Regions from separate parts of the Streptomyces sp. NPDC048185 genome, predicted to be linked through region 2. Evidence: predicted binding sites of a transcription regulator. Region 2 holds the regulator's gene; each other region holds the start of a gene.
The links. The regulator HrcA, encoded in region 2, represses chaperone genes, less so after heat shock. The targets are predictions, from matches to a motif close to TTNGCACTCNGNNNNNCNGAGTGCNAA.

Region 1 (5,330 bases), on a different contig from region 2:
CGGCCAGGCGTGGCAGCTGTGCGGCACCCCGCGCCGGGACCGCCGCGAGGCGGAGCTGTACATCGCCGCCCAGCTTCGCGCCCCGCGCGCGGCCATGGCGTACCGGCTGGTGCACGAGTTCACGGACTACGAGGTGCTGCGCGTGTGGGGGACGCCGGTGCGGGTGGACATCGAGCCGATGGGCTGAGCGGCGCCGCCCGTCACGTCAGCGGACGACGTCGAAGACGTTCTTCTGGATGCCGTTGGCGTACGCCTCGTGCTCGACGAGCCTCAGCTTCTGGGTGTCCTTGTCCGTGTCGCTGAAGAGCCGCTTGCCCGCCCCGAGGAGCAGCGGGAAGACGAGCAGGTGGTAGCGGTCGACGAGGCCGGCGTCCGCGAGCGCCCGGTTGAGGGTGGCGCTGCCGTGCACGATGATCGGGCCGCCCTCCGTCTCCTTCAGCGCGGCGACCTCGTCGAGCGAACGCAGGATCGCGGTCTCGCCCCAGTCCGGCACCAGGTCGCCGTCGGTGAGGGTGGTGGAGACGACGTACTTCGGCATCGCCTTGTAGCCGGCGAAGTCCTCCATGGCCGGCCAGACCGCGCTGAACGCCTCGTAGCTGACCCGGCCGAGCAGCATCGCGCCGGCCTCCTTCTGCTCCCTGCCCTTGATCTCGTAGGCCTCGGGGAGGAACTCCAGGTCCTTGAAGGTCCAGCCCGCGTTGCGGTAACCGGGCTCGCCGCCGGGCGCCTCCACGACCCCGTCGAGCGAGACGAAGGCGGTGCTGATCAGGGTGCGCATCTGGGTCTCCTGGGTGGCTCGTGGTTCCGGGCGGCGCCGGTCCGCTGTCGCGGCACGCGTTCTGCACTCTTCGACCGCGGTGCTCGCGAAAAATCATCGGTCGCGGCGCCGCCGGTTGTCCACGAGGCCAGGCCGTGAGCGGCCCCAAGTTCAGCTCAGGGTCTGCAGCGCCTTCGCGTCGAACGGCGTCAGCTCGTCGAAGCGGCCGTCCAGGACCTTCCGGGCCCACTGCGGGTCCTGGAGCAGGGCACGGCCGACGGCGACGAGGTCGAACTCGTCGCGCTCCATGCGGTCCAGGAGGTCGTCGAGGCTGCCGAGGCCGGCGCCCTCGCCCTGGAACGCCTTGCCGAACTCGCCGTCGAGCCCGACGGAGCCGACGGTGATGGCGGTCCTGCCGGTCAGCTTCTTGGTCCAGCCGGCGAGGTTGAGGTCGGAGTCGTCGAACTCGGGGCGCCAGTAGCGGCGGGTGGAGGCGTGGAAGGCGTCGACGCCGGCCGAGGCCAGCGGCGCGAGGATCGCCTCCAGCTCCTCGGGGGTCTCGGCGAGACGGGCGTCGTAGGCGTCCTGCTTCCACTGGGAGTAGCGGAAGATCACGGGGAACTCGGCCGAGACCCTCTCCCGCACGGCGGCCACGATCTCCGCGGCGAACTTCGTGCGGGCCACGGGGTCGCCGCCGTAGGCGTCGGTGCGGCGGTTGGTGCCCGCCCACAGGAACTGGTCGACGAGGTAGCCGTGGGCGCCGTGGATCTCCACGCCGTCGAAGCCGATGCGCTCGGCGGCGGCCGCGGCCTCGGCGAAGGCGGCGATGACGTCGTCCAGGTCGCGCTGGGTCATGGCCCTGCCGGTGACCTCGTCCTCGCCGATGCGCAGGCCCGAGGGGCCGACGGCGGGGGCGTCGGGGAACGGCTGGTCGCCCTGCCGGCGCACCATGCCGATGTGCCACAGCTGCGGCACGATCGTGCCGCCCGCCGCGTGCACGGCGTCGGCGACCTTCGCCCATCCGGCGAGCTGCTCGTCACCGTGGAAGCGCGGCACGCGGTCGCTCTGACCGGCGGAGTCGTGGCCGACGTACGTCCCCTCGGTGACGATCAGGCCGACACCGGCGGCGGCGCGGCGCGCGTAGTACGAGACGACGTCCTCGCCGGGGATGCCGCCCGGGGAGAACATGCGGGTCATCGGCGCCATCGCGATGCGGTTCGGCACGGTCAGGCCGTTGATGACGGCCGGGCGGGCGAGGATCTGCGCGGCGCGCGAGGCGGCTTCGGAGGCGGTGACGGTCACGGGGGGACTCCTTGGGAGGTACCGGTCAGTATGTGCATGCGCATACATGCCTGCCCCGTCCAACCGGTGGGCCCGGCGCCGTCATTCCGGCCGTCCGCCATCCGTGACCCGGCTCACACGGGCCCGAGGCGCCGCGGGCGCGACGCGCCCGAGGGCGGCACCCCCGGCCGTGGCCAGGAGTACCGCCCTCGGTACGTGAAGGACGCTCGATCAACCCGAAGGGGTCGATCAGAAGTCCATGTCACCGCCCGGCATGCCGCCCGGAGCGGCCGCGGCGGCCTTCTCCGGCTTGTCGGCGATGACGGCCTCGGTGGTGAGGAACAGCGCGGCGATGGAGGCGGCGTTCTGCAGCGCGGAACGGGTCACCTTCGCCGGATCGATGATGCCCTCGGCGATCATGTCCACGTACTCACCGGTCGCGGCGTTCAGGCCGTGGCCGACGGTCAGGTTGCGGACCTTCTCCACGACGACGCCGCCCTCGAGACCACCGTTGACGGCGATCTGCTTCAGCGGGGCCTCCAGGGCGAGCTTCACGGCGTTGGCGCCGGTCGCCTCGTCACCCGTCAGCTCCAGCTTCTCGAAGACCTGGGAGGCCTGGAGCAGGGCCACGCCACCACCGGCGACGATGCCCTCCTCGACGGCCGCCTTCGCGTTGCGGACGGCGTCCTCGATGCGGTGCTTGCGCTCCTTGAGCTCGACCTCGGTGGCGGCACCGGCCTTGATGACGGCCACGCCGCCGGCCAGCTTCGCCAGGCGCTCCTGGAGCTTCTCGCGGTCGTAGTCCGAGTCGCTGTTCTCGATCTCGGCGCGGATCTGGTTGACGCGGCCGTTGACCTGGTCGGTCGAGCCGGCGCCGTCGACGATGGTGGTCTCGTCCTTGGTGATGACGACCTTGCGGGCGCGGCCCAGGAGGTCCAGGGACGCGTTCTCCAGCTTGAGGCCGACCTCCTCGGAGATGACCTCGCCGCCCGTGAGGATGGCGATGTCGCCGAGCATGGCCTTGCGGCGGTCGCCGAAGCCCGGGGCCTTGACGGCGACGGACTTGAAGGTGCCGCGGATCTTGTTGACGACCAGGGTCGACAGGGCCTCGCCCTCGACGTCCTCGGCGATGATCAGCAGCGGCTTGCCCGACTGCATGACCTTCTCCAGGAGCGGCAGCAGGTCCTTGACGTTGCCGATCTTGGAGTTGGCGATGAGGATGTACGGGTCGTCGAGCGACGCCTCCATCCGCTCCATGTCGGTGGCGAAGTACGCCGAGATGTAGCCCTTGTCGAAGCGCATACCCTCGGTGAGCTCCAGCTCCAGACCGAAGGTCTGGGACTCCTCGACGGTGATGACGCCTTCCTTGCCGACCTTGTCCATGGCCTCGGCGATGAGCTCGCCGATCTGGGTGTCGGCGGCGGAGATGGAGGCCGTGGAGGCGATCTGCTCCTTGGTCTCGACGTCCTTGGCCTGCTCGAGCAGGGCGGCGGAGACGGCCTCGACGGCCTTCTCGATACCGCGCTTCAGCGCCATCGGGTTGGCACCGGCGGCCACGTTGCGCAGACCCTCGCGCACCAGGGCCTGGGCGAGAACGGTCGCGGTGGTCGTACCGTCACCGGCGACGTCGTCCGTCTTCTTGGCGACTTCCTTGACCAGCTCGGCGCCGATCTTCTCGTACGGGTCCTCGAGCTCGATCTCCTTGGCGATGGAGACACCGTCGTTGGTGATCGTGGGCGCGCCCCACTTCTTCTCGAGGACGACGTTGCGGCCCTTGGGGCCGAGCGTCACCTTGACGGCGTCCGCGAGCTGGTTCATGCCGCGCTCGAGGCCGCGCCGCGCCTCCTCGTCGAACGCGATGATCTTGGCCATGTGAAGTGGTCCCTCCAGGACTGGGGGTGATTCCTTCGGACCGCGCCCGCGCCCGCGACGGACGGCTCGCCGGCCTCGTGGTTCCTTCCCCACCCGGCCTGCGGGCCTCACCGACCCGGTCCTTCGTTGTCACTCTCACCTTCAGAGTGCTAACGCCAATGATTAGCACTCGCCCCCATCGAGTGCAAGCGCCTCTCGGGGATCGGGCCGGTCGCTCAGCCGCCCGCGAACACCTGCGGCACCCGGCTCCCGGGCAGGCCGAAGGGCCCGCACCCCAGGGGGTACGGGCCCTTCGGAGAAGACCGTTGGCTTGCGCCGGCCGCACGTCTCAGGCGCTGAGGCGAACCATGTCGGCCTGCGGGCCCTTCTGACCCTGCGAGATCTCGAACTCGACCCGCTGGCCTTCTTCGAGGGTGCGGTAGCCGTCCATCTGAATCGCGCTGTAGTGGACGAAAACATCCGCACCACCGTCGACCGCGATGAAGCCGTACCCCTTCTCCGCGTTGAACCACTTGACGGTGCCCTGAGCCATGCCTAACTCCCCTATTACTGGCCCTTGCACAGATCCGCACTTCGCGGATCCGGGTCAGACCTCACCCCCCGATGGGTGGGGGCGTGCGCCGGAACGCGTCGACCGCGGCTGAATGTATCGGTCCAACTGCCGTCTGCAACAGGTCAATCGGACGAGAAATCTGGACGTAGCCGGTCCGGAATGTGGCGAGAATTCGCCTGAATTCGGGTCAAGTCGGGCTACACAAAGCGAACAAAAGCCGCGAAATACACCCACACTTTGGCTACATCTTGTCGGGCCTGCGGCAGGAATTGCGGAGCGCCGTCTCGGTGATCGGGAGCGCGTTCCCCAACTCTACCGCGCTCAATCACATGGAATTACCCCCTCCGCTTTTCCCACGGAGGGGGCAATTCCATGAACTCTGCGTCACGCCGGTCACCGAAGGCGACCGGGCGGGGCGGATCAGCCGCCGGCGACCGCCGGGATGATGGACACGCCCGCACCGTCCGGCGTCGCCGTCTCCAGGCCCTGCTCGAAGCGGACGTCGTCGTCGTTGACGTAGACGTTGACGAAGCGGCGCAGCTTGCCCTGGTCGTCCAGGACGCGGGCGGCGATGCCGGTGTGGTTCTTCTCGAGGTCCGAGATGACCTCGGAGAGGGTCGCGCCCTCGGCGGCGACCTCGGCCTGCCCACCGGTGTAGGTGCGCAGGATGGTGGGGATGCGAACGGTCACGCTCATGCGAGGCCAGCCTCTCGGAAGGAGTCCAGGTTGGGGCGGATCGTCGCGGTCAGGCCGGTACCGGCCACCGCGTCCAGCGTCTTGAGGCCGTCGCCGGTGTTGAGGACGACCGTGGTGAGGGACGGGTCCAGGACGCCGTTCTCGATCAGCTTCTTCGTGACGCCCACCGTC
Region 2 (5,330 bases):
TACGAGGTGTCGAACTGGGCGACCTCCGACGCGGGGCGGTGCCTGCACAACGAGCTGTACTGGCGGGGGGCCGACTGGTGGGGGGCCGGCCCGGGGGCGCACTCGCACGTGGGCGGGGTGCGGTGGTGGAATGTGAAGCACCCGGGGGCGTACGCGGCCGCCCTCGCCGGGGGCCGCTCGCCCGGCGCGGGCCGGGAACTGCTGTCGGACGAGGACCGGCGCGTCGAGCGGATCCTGCTGGAGCTGCGGCTGCGGGAGGGCGTACCGCTGTCCCTGCTGCGCCCGGCGGGCCTGGAGGCGTCCCGGCGGGCCCTGTCCGAGGGGCTGCTGGACCGGGCCCCGTACGACGACGGCCGCGCGGTTCTCACCTTGCGCGGACGGCTGCTTGCGGACGCGGTGGTGCGGGACCTGGTGGACTGACCCTGGTTCCCTCTCGCCCCCGCCGCCCCTTCCCGTCCCGACCCGGGGGCGCCGCCCCCGGACCCCCGCTCCTCAAGCGCCGGAGGGGCTGAGATCAGCCCGTCCGGCGCTTACGGTTCTCAGGCCGTCACGAAGTCGATCAGTTCTTCCACGCGGCCCAGCAGTTCCGGCTGGAGGTCCTTGTAGGACCGCACCCGGCCCAGGATGTGCTGCCAGGCGGCACCCGTGTTCTCCGGCCAGCCCAGCGCGCGGCACACCCCCGTCTTCCAGTCCTGGCCGCGCGGCACCCGCGGCCAGGAGGCGATGCCCAGGGAGGACGGCTTCACCGCCTCCCAGATGTCGATGTACGGGTGCCCCACGACCAGCGCGTGCTCGCTCGTCACCGCCTCCGCGATCCGCCACTCCTTCGACCCCGGCACGAGGTGGTCCACCAGGACACCCAGCCGCGCGTCCGCGCCCGGCGCGAAGTCGGCGACGACGGACGGGAGGTCGTCGACCCCCTCCAGGTACTCGACGACGACGCCCTCGACGCGCAGGTCGTCGCCCCAGACCTTCTCGACCAGTTCGGCGTCGTGCCGCCCCTCGACGTAGATGCGCCCGGCCCGCGCCACCCGCGCGCGGGCGCCGGGGACGGCCACCGAGCCCGATGCGGTGCGGGTGGGCCGTACCGGGCCCGCGGCGGGCCTGACCAGGGTCACCACCCGCCCCTCCAGCAGGAAGCCGCGCGGCTCCATCGGGAACACCCGGTGCTTGCCGAAGCGGTCCTCCAGCGTCACCGTGCCCGCCTCGCAGCGGATCACCGCGCCGCAGAAGCCGGTGCCGGGCTCCTCGACCACCAGACCGGGGTCGGCCGGCACCTCGGGCACCGGCTGCGGCTTCTTCCACGGCGGGGTCAGGTCGGCGGAGTACTGGCGCATTCTGCCGACGATACGAGGAACGCGCCGACCGTGATCAGCGCGACACGCCGAAGCGGGCGGCCAGCGCGTCTCGTTGGGCCCGCACGAACGCCGCGTCCACCACCGCGCCGTGACCGGGAACGTACCGCGCGTCCTCGCCGCCCAGGTCGAGCAGCCGGTCCAGCGCGGCCGGCCAGTGCGACGGCACGGCGTCGGGGCCAGCCTGGGGCTCGCCGGACTCCTCGACCAGGTCGCCGCAGAACACGGTCTCCGGGTCGCCCGGTACCAGGACCGCGAGGTCGTGACCGGTGTGGCCGGGGCCCACGTTGGCCAGCAGCACCTGAAGGCCGCCGCCCAGGTCGAGCGTCCACTCGCCGCACACCTCGTGGCGCACCGCGACGAGGGCGTCCACGGCCTCCTCCGCGAGCCGGGCGTCCAGGCCCTCGGCCACCGCGTCCGCCCGCAGCGCCTCCCGGCCGTCCGTCAGGAGCGCGGCCGTGCCCACCGCCCCGAACACCTCCGCGCCCGCGAACGCCGGAGCGCCGAGGACGTGGTCGAAGTGCGGGTGGGTCAGAGCGAGATGTGTCACACGCTGTCCCGCGAGCTCCTGGGCCGCCACGCGCAACCGCGCGCCCTCGGCGAGGCTCGACCCGGCGTCGACCAACAGTGCCGCGTCCCCGCCGACGACCAGCCCCGCCGTGCAGTCCCACACCGGCAGGCGGCACCGCCCCACCCCGGCCGCCAGCCGCTCCCACCCCAGGTCTTCCCAAGTCACCGTCACAACGGCGACGCTAGCGCCGGGACGGTCCCCCGGCACGACGGCGGCGCCCCGGCCTTGCCGGGGGCGTACCCCACGGCCGTACACTGGGCCGGGGAAGTCTGGCACTCGTACACGGTGAGTGCCAGGGAGAACACCGGGCGGACGGCTTCTGGAGGTGTGCGCGATGCTCAGTGAACGCAGGCTGAAGGTGCTGCGCGCGATCGTCCAGGACTACGTCGGCACCGAGGAGCCCGTCGGCTCCAAGGCCCTCACCGAGCGGCACAACCTCGGCGTCTCGCCGGCCACCGTGCGCAACGACATGGCGGCCCTGGAGGACGAGGGCTTCATCGCCCAGCCGCACACCAGCGCGGGGCGGATCCCGACCGACAAGGGCTACCGGCTCTTCGTCGACAAGCTGGCCGGCGTCAAGCCGATGACCGCGCCCGAGCGGCGCGCCATCCAGAACTTCCTGGAGGGCGCCGTCGACCTCGACGACGTGGTGGCCCGCACGGTGCGGCTGCTCGCGCAGCTGACCCGGCAGGTCGCCGTCGTGCAGTACCCCTCGCTGACCCGCTCGACCGTGCGGCACGTGGAGTTGCTCTCCCTGGCGCCCGCGCGCCTGATGCTCGTGCTGATCACGGACACCGGGCGGGTCGAGCAGCGCATGGTCGACTGCCCGGCGCCCTTCGGGGAGTCGTCCCTCGCGGATCTGCGCGCGCGGCTCAACAGCCGGGTCGCCGGCCGCCGGTTCTCGGACGTCCCGAGCCTGGTCGAGGATCTGCCGGAGGCGTTCGAGGCCGAGGACCGCGGTACGGTCTCCACCGTGCTCTCCACCCTGCTGGAGACACTGGTCGAGGAGAACGAGGAGCGGCTGATGATCGGCGGCACCGCCAATCTCACCCGCTTCGGGCACGACTTCCCCCTCATGATCCGGCCCGTCCTGGAGGCCCTCGAGGAGCAGGTCGTGCTCCTCAAGCTGCTCGGCGAGGCGAAGGATCCGGGCGTGACCGTCCGTATCGGTCATGAGAACGCCCACGAAGGACTCAACTCCACGTCCGTCGTGTCGGTGGGCTACGGTTCGGGCGGCGAGGCGGTTGCCAAGCTCGGCGTGGTCGGACCGACCCGCATGGACTACCCGGGAACGATGGGAGCGGTACGCGCAGTGGCACGGTACGTCGGACAGATCCTGGCGGAGTCGTAGGTGGCCACGGACTACTACGCCGTACTCGGCGTACGCCGCGACGCGTCCCAGGACGAGATCAAGAAGGCGTTCCGGAGGCTCGCCCGCGAGCTGCACCCGGACGTCAACCCCGATCCGAAGACCCAGGAGCGGTTCAAGGAGATCAACGCCGCCTACGAGGTGCTGTCGGACCCGCAGAAGAAGCAGGTCTACGACCTCGGCGGCGACCCGCTGTCCCAGGCCGGCGGCGGTGGCGCGGGCGGCTTCGGCGCGGGTGGCTTCGGGAACTTCTCGGACATCATGGACGCGTTCTTCGGCACGGCGTCGCAGCGCGGTCCGCGCTCGCGCACCCGCCGGGGCCAGGACGCGATGATCCGCATCGAGGTCGAGCTGGACGAGGCGGCCTTCGGCACGACCAAGGACATCCAGGTCGACACGGCGGTCGTCTGCAACACCTGCAACGGCGAGGGCGCGGCCCCCGGCACCACGGCCCAGACGTGCGACATGTGCCGTGGCCGCGGTGAGGTGTCGCAGGTCACCCGGTCCTTCCTGGGCCAGGTCATGACCTCCCGGCCCTGCCCCCAGTGCCAGGGCTTCGGCACCGTCGTCCCGACCCCGTGCCCCGAGTGCGCGGGCGACGGCCGGGTCCGCTCCCGGCGCACGCTGACCGTGAAGATCCCGGCCGGTGTGGACAACGGCACGCGGATCCAGCTCGCGGGCGAGGGCGAGGTCGGCCCCGGCGGCGGCCCCGCCGGCGACCTGTACGTCGAGATCCACGAGCTGCCGCACTCGACCTTCCAGCGCCGCGGTGACGACCTGCACTGCACGGTCACCATCCCGATGACGGCGGCGGCCCTCGGCACGAAGGTGCCGCTGGAGACCCTGGACGGCATGGAGGAGGTCGACATCCGCCCGGGCACCCAGTCGGGTCAGTCGATCCCGCTGCACGGGCGCGGCGTCACGCATCTGCGCGGCGGCGGCCGGGGCGACCTCATCGTCCACGTCGAGGTCACGACCCCGACCAAGCTCGACCCCGAGCAGGAACGCGTCCTGCGCGAGCTGGCCAAGCTCCGCGGCGAGGAACGGCCCCAGGGCCAGTTCCAGCCGGGTCAGCAGGGGCTCTTCTCCCGCCTGAAGGACGCCTTCAACGGGCGCTGACTAGTTGGGCGGGGTCGAGTGGTCCTCTGCCGGGGGGCCGGGGGTCGTCCCCCGGGTGGACACAGTCAGCCGGGTCAGCAGGGGCTGTTCTCCCGCCTGAAGGACGCCTTCAACGGGCGCTGACCGACGTTTCGGTGAGCGTCGGCACGGGCCGTCGGCACGGGCTTCGTGGCGCCAGTGCTCCTGGCCTGTGCAGACGGAAGCCCGGATTCGGACTTGTGCGGAGGACGTGACAACATGCGCTCATGTCCTCCGCACTGACCGATCTTTTCCCCTACCCGATCGTGCAGGCGCCCATGGCGGGCGGCGTCTCCGTGCCGCAGCTGGCCGCCGCGGTCGGCGAGGCGGGAGGGCTGGGATTCCTGGCCGCCGGGTACAAGACCGCGGACGGGATGTACCAGGAGATCAAGCAGGTGCGGGGGCTGACCTCCCGCCCGTTCGGCGTCAACCTCTTCATGCCGCAGCCGGAGACGGCCGACCCCTCGGCCGTCGGCGTCTACGCCCACCAGCTGGCCGGCGAGGCCGCCTGGTACGAGACCGAGCTCGGCGATCCCGACTGCGGCCGGGACGACGGCTACGACACCAAGCTCGCGGTGCTGCTGGACAACCCGGTGCCCGTCGTGTCGTTCCACTTCGGCGTGCCGAGCCGCGAGGTCGTCGACTCGCTCCACCGCGTCGGCACGTTCACCCTGGTCACGGCGACCACCGCGGACGAGGCCCGGGCCGTCGAGCAGTCCGGCGCCGACGCGGTGATCGCGCAGGGCGTCGAGGCCGGCGGGCACCAGGGCACCCACCGCGACAACCCGGAGACCGGCGGCGCCGGCATCGGGCTGCTGTCGCTGGTCGCCCAGGTCCGGGAGGCGGTGAGCCTGCCCGTCGTCGCCGCCGGCGGCATCATGCGCGGCGCCCAGATCGC
Region 3 (5,330 bases), on a different contig from region 2:
CACGGCGTGTTCGGCGAGAACCTCACCACGACGGGCGTGGACGTCTCCGGCGCGCTGATCGGCGAGCGCTGGCGCGTCGGCCCCGACCTGCTCCTGGAGGTCACCAGCGGCCGGATCCCCTGCCGGACCTTCCAGGGCCACCTGGGCGAGGAGCGGTGGGTGAAGCGCTTCATGGCCAAGGGTGCGCCGGGCGCCTACCTGCGGGTGATCGAGCCCGGTGAGATACGGGCGGGCGACCCGGTGGAGATCGTGCACCGGCCCGCCCACGAGGTGACGGTGGCGCTCCAGTTCCGGGCGGTGACGACGGAGCGGGAGCTGCTGCCCCGGCTGCTCGCGGCCGGCGACGCCCTGCACGCGGAGGCTCTGGCCACGGCACGGAAGTACCTGGCGGCGCAGACGGACTGACCCGGGCTCACCGGCCCCGCCTTCACTCGCCCTTCACGAGCCGCAGTCCTGGTGAGCGAAACGGACCTGCCCGGTCCGGACCCATAACCTTGCGCCATGACAACGGCATTGATTACCGGATCGACGGCGGGCATCGGCGCCGCGTTCGCGCGACGGCTGGCGGCCGACGGACACGACCTGGTGCTGGTGGCCCGCGACACCAAGCGGCTGCGCGAACAGGCGACCGAACTGCACGACCGGCACGGCATCGAGGCCGAGGTGCTGACGGCCGACCTGGCGACGGACACGGGCATCGAGGCGGTGGCCGCCCGGCTGGACGACCGCAGGAACGCCGTCGACCTGCTGATCAACAACGCCGGCTTCGGCAACAAGGGCCGTTTCCTCGAGGTCTCCATGGCCGACGAGCTGACGATGCTCAAGGTGCACTGCGAGGCGGTGCTGCGGCTGACCGCGGCGGCGACGGAGGCGATGCGGGCGCGGGGCCGCGGCGGCGTCGTCAACGTGGCCTCGGTCGCGGCCTTCGTCCCGCGCGGCACGTACGGCGCGTCCAAGGCGTGGGTCGTGCAGTTCACGCAGGGCGTGGCGAAGGACCTGGCCGGCAGCGGCGTACGCCTGATGGCGCTGTGCCCCGGCTTCGTGCGCACGGAGTTCCACGAGCGGGCCGGCATGGGCACGGACAACATCCCGAACTGGATGTGGCTGGACGCGGACAAACTGGTCGCGGCGGCCCTCGCCGACCTGTCCCGCGGCAAGTCCGTGTCGATCCCCGACCCGCGCTACAAGGCCCTGATGGGCGCGGCGAAGCTGGTGCCGCGGGGGATGCTGGGCGGCATCTCGTCGCGGACGGGGCGCAAGTACGGGCCGCAGTAGCGGAGCGCAAGCGCCCCGCAGGGGCGCGGGGACCTGCGCGACCGGCCCCCGCCGCGCCCGGCGCCGCTCCCGCCGGGGCGGACGGGAACCGGCCCTGAAACGCGCGGTGCCCGGCACCCCCGTGGGGATGCCGGGCACCGTCGGCTCAGCTCAGCGCGGCGCTCAGTGGGCGTGGCCGTGGCCGTGGCCCGCGGCGGCCGGCTCTTCCTCTTCCTTCTTCTCGACGACCAGGGTCTCGGTCGTCAGCAGGAGGGAGGCGATGGAGGCGGCGTTCTCCAGGGCGGAGCGGGTGACCTTGACCGGGTCGATGACGCCGGCCTTGACCAGGTCGCCGTACTCGCCGGTGGCGGCGTTGTAGCCGTTGCCCTTCTCGAGCTCGGCCACCTTGGAGACGATGACGTAACCCTCGAGGCCGGCGTTCTCGGCGATCCAGCGCAGCGGCTCGACGGCGGCCTTGCGGACGACCGACACACCGGTGGCCTCGTCGCCGGTCTTGTCGAGGTTGCCCTCGAGGACCTTGACGGCGTGGACCAGGGCGGAGCCACCACCGGAGACGATGCCCTCCTCGACCGCGGCGCGGGTCGCGGAGATGGCGTCCTCCAGACGGTGCTTGCGCTCCTTCAGCTCCACCTCGGTGGCGGCGCCGACCTTGATCACGCACACGCCGCCGGCCAGCTTCGCGAGGCGCTCCTGGAGCTTCTCGCGGTCCCAGTCGGAGTCCGTGTTCTCGATCTCGGCCTTGATCTGGGCGATGCGGCCCTCGACCTCGTCACGCTTGCCGGCACCGTCGACGATCGTGGTGTCGTCCTTGGTGACGGTGACGCGGCGGGCGGTGCCGAGCACGTCCAGACCGACCTGGTCGAGCTTGAGGCCGACCTCCTCGGAGATGACCGTGGCGCCGGTGAGGACGGCCATGTCCTGCAGCATCGCCTTGCGGCGGTCGCCGAAGCCCGGGGCCTTCACCGCGACGGCGTTGAAGGTGCCGCGGATCTTGTTCACGACGAGGGTGGAGAGCGCCTCGCCCTCGAGGTCCTCGGCGATGATCAGCAGCGGCTTCGAGGCACCCGCCTGGATGACCTTCTCCAGCAGCGGCAGCAGGTCCGCGATGGAGGAGATCTTGCCCTGGTTGATGAGGATGTACGGGTCCTCGAGGACGGCCTCCATGCGCTCCTGGTCCGTCACGAAGTACGGCGACAGGTAGCCCTTGTCGAAGGCCATGCCCTCGGTGAAGTCCAGCTCCAGGCCGAAGGTGTTGGACTCCTCGACGGTGATGACACCGTCCTTGCCGACCTTGTCCATGGCCTCGGCGATGAGCTCGCCGACCTGCTGGTCCTGGGCGGACAGCGCGGCCACGGCGGCGATGTCGGACTTCTCGTCGATCGGGCGGGCGGTGGCGAGGAGGTCGTCGGAGACGGCCTTGACGGCCGCGTCGATGCCCTTCTTCAGCAGCGCGGGGGAGGCACCGGCGGCGACGTTCTTCAGGCCCTCGCGGACCAGAGCCTGGGCCAGGACGGTGGCGGTGGTGGTGCCGTCACCAGCGATGTCGTTGGTCTTGGTCGCCACCTCCTTCACCAGCTGGGCGCCGAGGTTCTCGTACGGGTCCTCGATCTCGACCTCGCGGGCGATCGTGACACCGTCGTTGGTGATGGTGGGAGCGCCGAACTTCTTGTCGATGACGACGTTGCGGCCCTTGGGGCCGATCGTCACCTTCACCGTGTCGGCAAGCTTGTTGACGCCGCGCTCGAGGGCGCGACGGGCGTCCTCGTCGAACTTCAGGATCTTCGCCATGGGAGCGTGAGCCCTCTTCCGGAAATCTTGGGGTTATACGGCAACTGCGCCCCCGACGCCCGGCTTTTTATGGTCGCGGGAGCCAGGGGCGCAGCTGGAAAGCAAGGTGCTTCGGGTGAACTACTTCTCGACGATCGCGAGGACGTCGCGAGCCGAGAGGACGAGGTACTCCTCGCCGTTGTACTTCACCTCGGTGCCGCCGTACTTGCTGTAGAGCACGACGTCGCCGACGGTGACGTCGAGCGGAAGACGGTTGCCGTCTTCGAAGCGGCCCGGGCCCACGGCCAGGACGACGCCCTCCTGGGGCTTCTCCTTGGCGGTGTCCGGAATGACCAGGCCCGAAGCCGTGGTCTGCTCGGCGTCGAGCGGCTGGACCACGATGCGGTCCTCGAGCGGCTTGATGGCAACCTTGGAGCTGGCGGTCGTCACGATCCGACCTCCCCCTTCGGAGATCTCACGGGGTTAACTGTCTGAGGTGGCGACCAGGTCGATCCGTCGTCGCGGGTGCCGGACCTGCCCGTCGCTTTGTTGGCACTCTCCAGGGGGGAGTGCCAGAGCCGAGACTATGACCGCGATTAGCACTCGGTCAAGCGGAGTGCCAATGCCTGCGGCGCGTCGGGGGACTTTCTCGCGTGAACGCCGGTTTTGTGGCGCACCCGGCGTGGGTGTGGGCGTCGCTGGGGGCTGCCGCCCCCGGGCCCCGCCATCGGCCTGGACGGCCTCGTCCTCAAACGCCGGACGGGCTGAGATTCGCGGCCCGGGCCGAGAAGCCACGAGCCGCCACCGCAGGTCAGAGGTAGTCCTCCAGGCGGGCCACCCGGAGGTTCCGCTCCTCGATCTGCTGCAGCAGGTCCTCCGTGCGGGACGGGGCCGTGACCGAGACGATGTCGCCGGGGTGCAGGTGGGGATCGCCGCGGGCGAAGGCCAGGTCTCCGTCGGCGTCGAGGGCGGCCCGCCACAGGACGACGGCCGTGATGCCGCAGTCGGCGGCGGCTCGCAGGGTCGTCGGGTCGTAGCGGCCGTGGGGCGGGCGGAACAGGCGCGGGAGGACACCGAAGCGGGAGTGGAGCTTGGTCTGCTGGCCGCAGATCTCGGCGCGCTGGCCGGCGTAGGGCAGGCCGGCCAGGGAGCGGTGATCGAGGGTGTGGTTCTGCAGGCTCGCGCCGACCGAGCGGAGCCGGGCGAAGTGACCGTAGGCCGGCCCGGCCACGGTGTCGGTGAGGAACAGGGTGACCGGGAGCCGCCGTTCACGGATCAGTGCGGTGAGGTTGGGGTCCCGGTCGGCGCCGTCGTCGTAGGTGAGGAAGACGACCCTGTCGGTGGTGCGGACGTGGTCCAGGACGGGCGGCGGTGTGCGGTCCTGACCGCCGGCCCGGGCCGGTTTGCCGGCCGTGGGGTGGCCGGCGGGACCGCCGAGCTGGGCGCAGCCGGTGAGCAGGACGGCGGCCAGGGCGGCCCCGGCCGCCCGGAACCGCCCCCGCCTCACAGGTAGTCCTCCAGCCGGGCCACCGCGTATCCCTCGGCGGTGACCCGGTTCAGGAAGCGGCGGACCATGTCCGTCATCGTGCCGTCCCAGTCGTTCCGGCCCCGGAAGTGGGTGAGGACGATGTCGCCCGGGTGGAGGTCCCGGTCCCACTCGCGGTACTCCCAGTGGTCGACGTAGACCTCCTCGTTCCAGATCGGCGCGTACCTGATGCCGCAGGACTTCGCGGCGCGCAGGGTGTCCTGGTTGTAGTTGCCGAAGGGCGGGCGGAAGAGCTCGGGGCGCTTGCCGTAGCGCTTCTCGATCACCTCCTGCATGCCGCAGATCTCGTGCTTCTGCTGCGCGTACGAGAGCCCCGGGAGGTAGGGGTGGCTCAGGGTGTGGCTGTTGAGCGTGACACCGCGGGCCTGCATCTCCTCGAAGTAGGCGTAGTCGTCCTTGATCTCGTCGTCGGTGAGGAAGACGGTGTAGGGGATCTGCAGCTCGCTCATCATGCGCAGGAACGCCGGGTCCTTCTCGGCGCCGTCGTCGATGGTGAGGAAGAGGACCCTCTCCTCGGTGGGGACGGTGGTGAAGACGGGCGGGAGGTCCTCCTGCCCGTCCACCTCGAAGCCCTCGCGCGCCGTGATCTCCGGCTTCCGGGCGGGCGGCGGCGGGGCCGTCAGCGGCACCTCCTCCAGGTTCCAGCGCTTGGCGGCGGCGGCCCGGGCGGCCTGGGCCGCGCGCAGCATGGACGCGTCGGTGTCGAACGCCCGGGCGGGGGGCGCCTGCAGGGGCCGCCGGC

Region 1: groL (chaperonin GroEL) is a predicted target of HrcA. The motif match lies at 4,073-4,099, and genes of this name have one in related genera.
Region 3: groES (co-chaperone GroES) is a predicted target of HrcA. The motif match lies at 3,639-3,665, and genes of this name have one in related genera.

What each region holds. Positions count from the first base shown of each region.
Region 1 is NZ_JBIDAN010000006.1:142,357-147,686, reverse strand. It holds gene ACGF3H_RS19390 (hypothetical protein) at 1-187, shown strand, start outside; gene ACGF3H_RS19385 (dihydrofolate reductase family protein) at 206-778, opposite strand; gene ACGF3H_RS19380 (NADH:flavin oxidoreductase) at 929-2,059, opposite strand; gene groL (chaperonin GroEL) at 2,288-3,910, opposite strand; gene ACGF3H_RS19370 (cold-shock protein) at 4,239-4,442, opposite strand; gene ACGF3H_RS19365 (MoaD/ThiS family protein) at 4,884-5,159, opposite strand; gene thrC (threonine synthase) at 5,156-5,330, opposite strand, start outside.
Region 2 is NZ_JBIDAN010000001.1:798,247-803,576, reverse strand. It holds gene hemW (radical SAM family heme chaperone HemW) at 1-420, shown strand, start outside; gene ACGF3H_RS03630 (DUF3097 domain-containing protein) at 540-1,337, opposite strand; gene ACGF3H_RS03625 (MBL fold metallo-hydrolase) at 1,372-2,097, opposite strand; gene hrcA (heat-inducible transcriptional repressor HrcA) at 2,261-3,277, shown strand; gene dnaJ (molecular chaperone DnaJ) at 3,278-4,414, shown strand; gene ACGF3H_RS03610 (nitronate monooxygenase) at 4,660-5,330, shown strand, end outside.
Region 3 is NZ_JBIDAN010000007.1:188,766-194,095, forward strand. It holds gene ACGF3H_RS21880 (MOSC domain-containing protein) at 1-405, shown strand, start outside; gene ACGF3H_RS21885 (SDR family oxidoreductase) at 502-1,275, shown strand; gene groL (chaperonin GroEL) at 1,438-3,063, opposite strand; gene groES (co-chaperone GroES) at 3,184-3,492, opposite strand; gene ACGF3H_RS21900 (polysaccharide deacetylase family protein) at 3,854-4,549, opposite strand; gene ACGF3H_RS21905 (polysaccharide deacetylase family protein) at 4,546-5,330, opposite strand, start outside.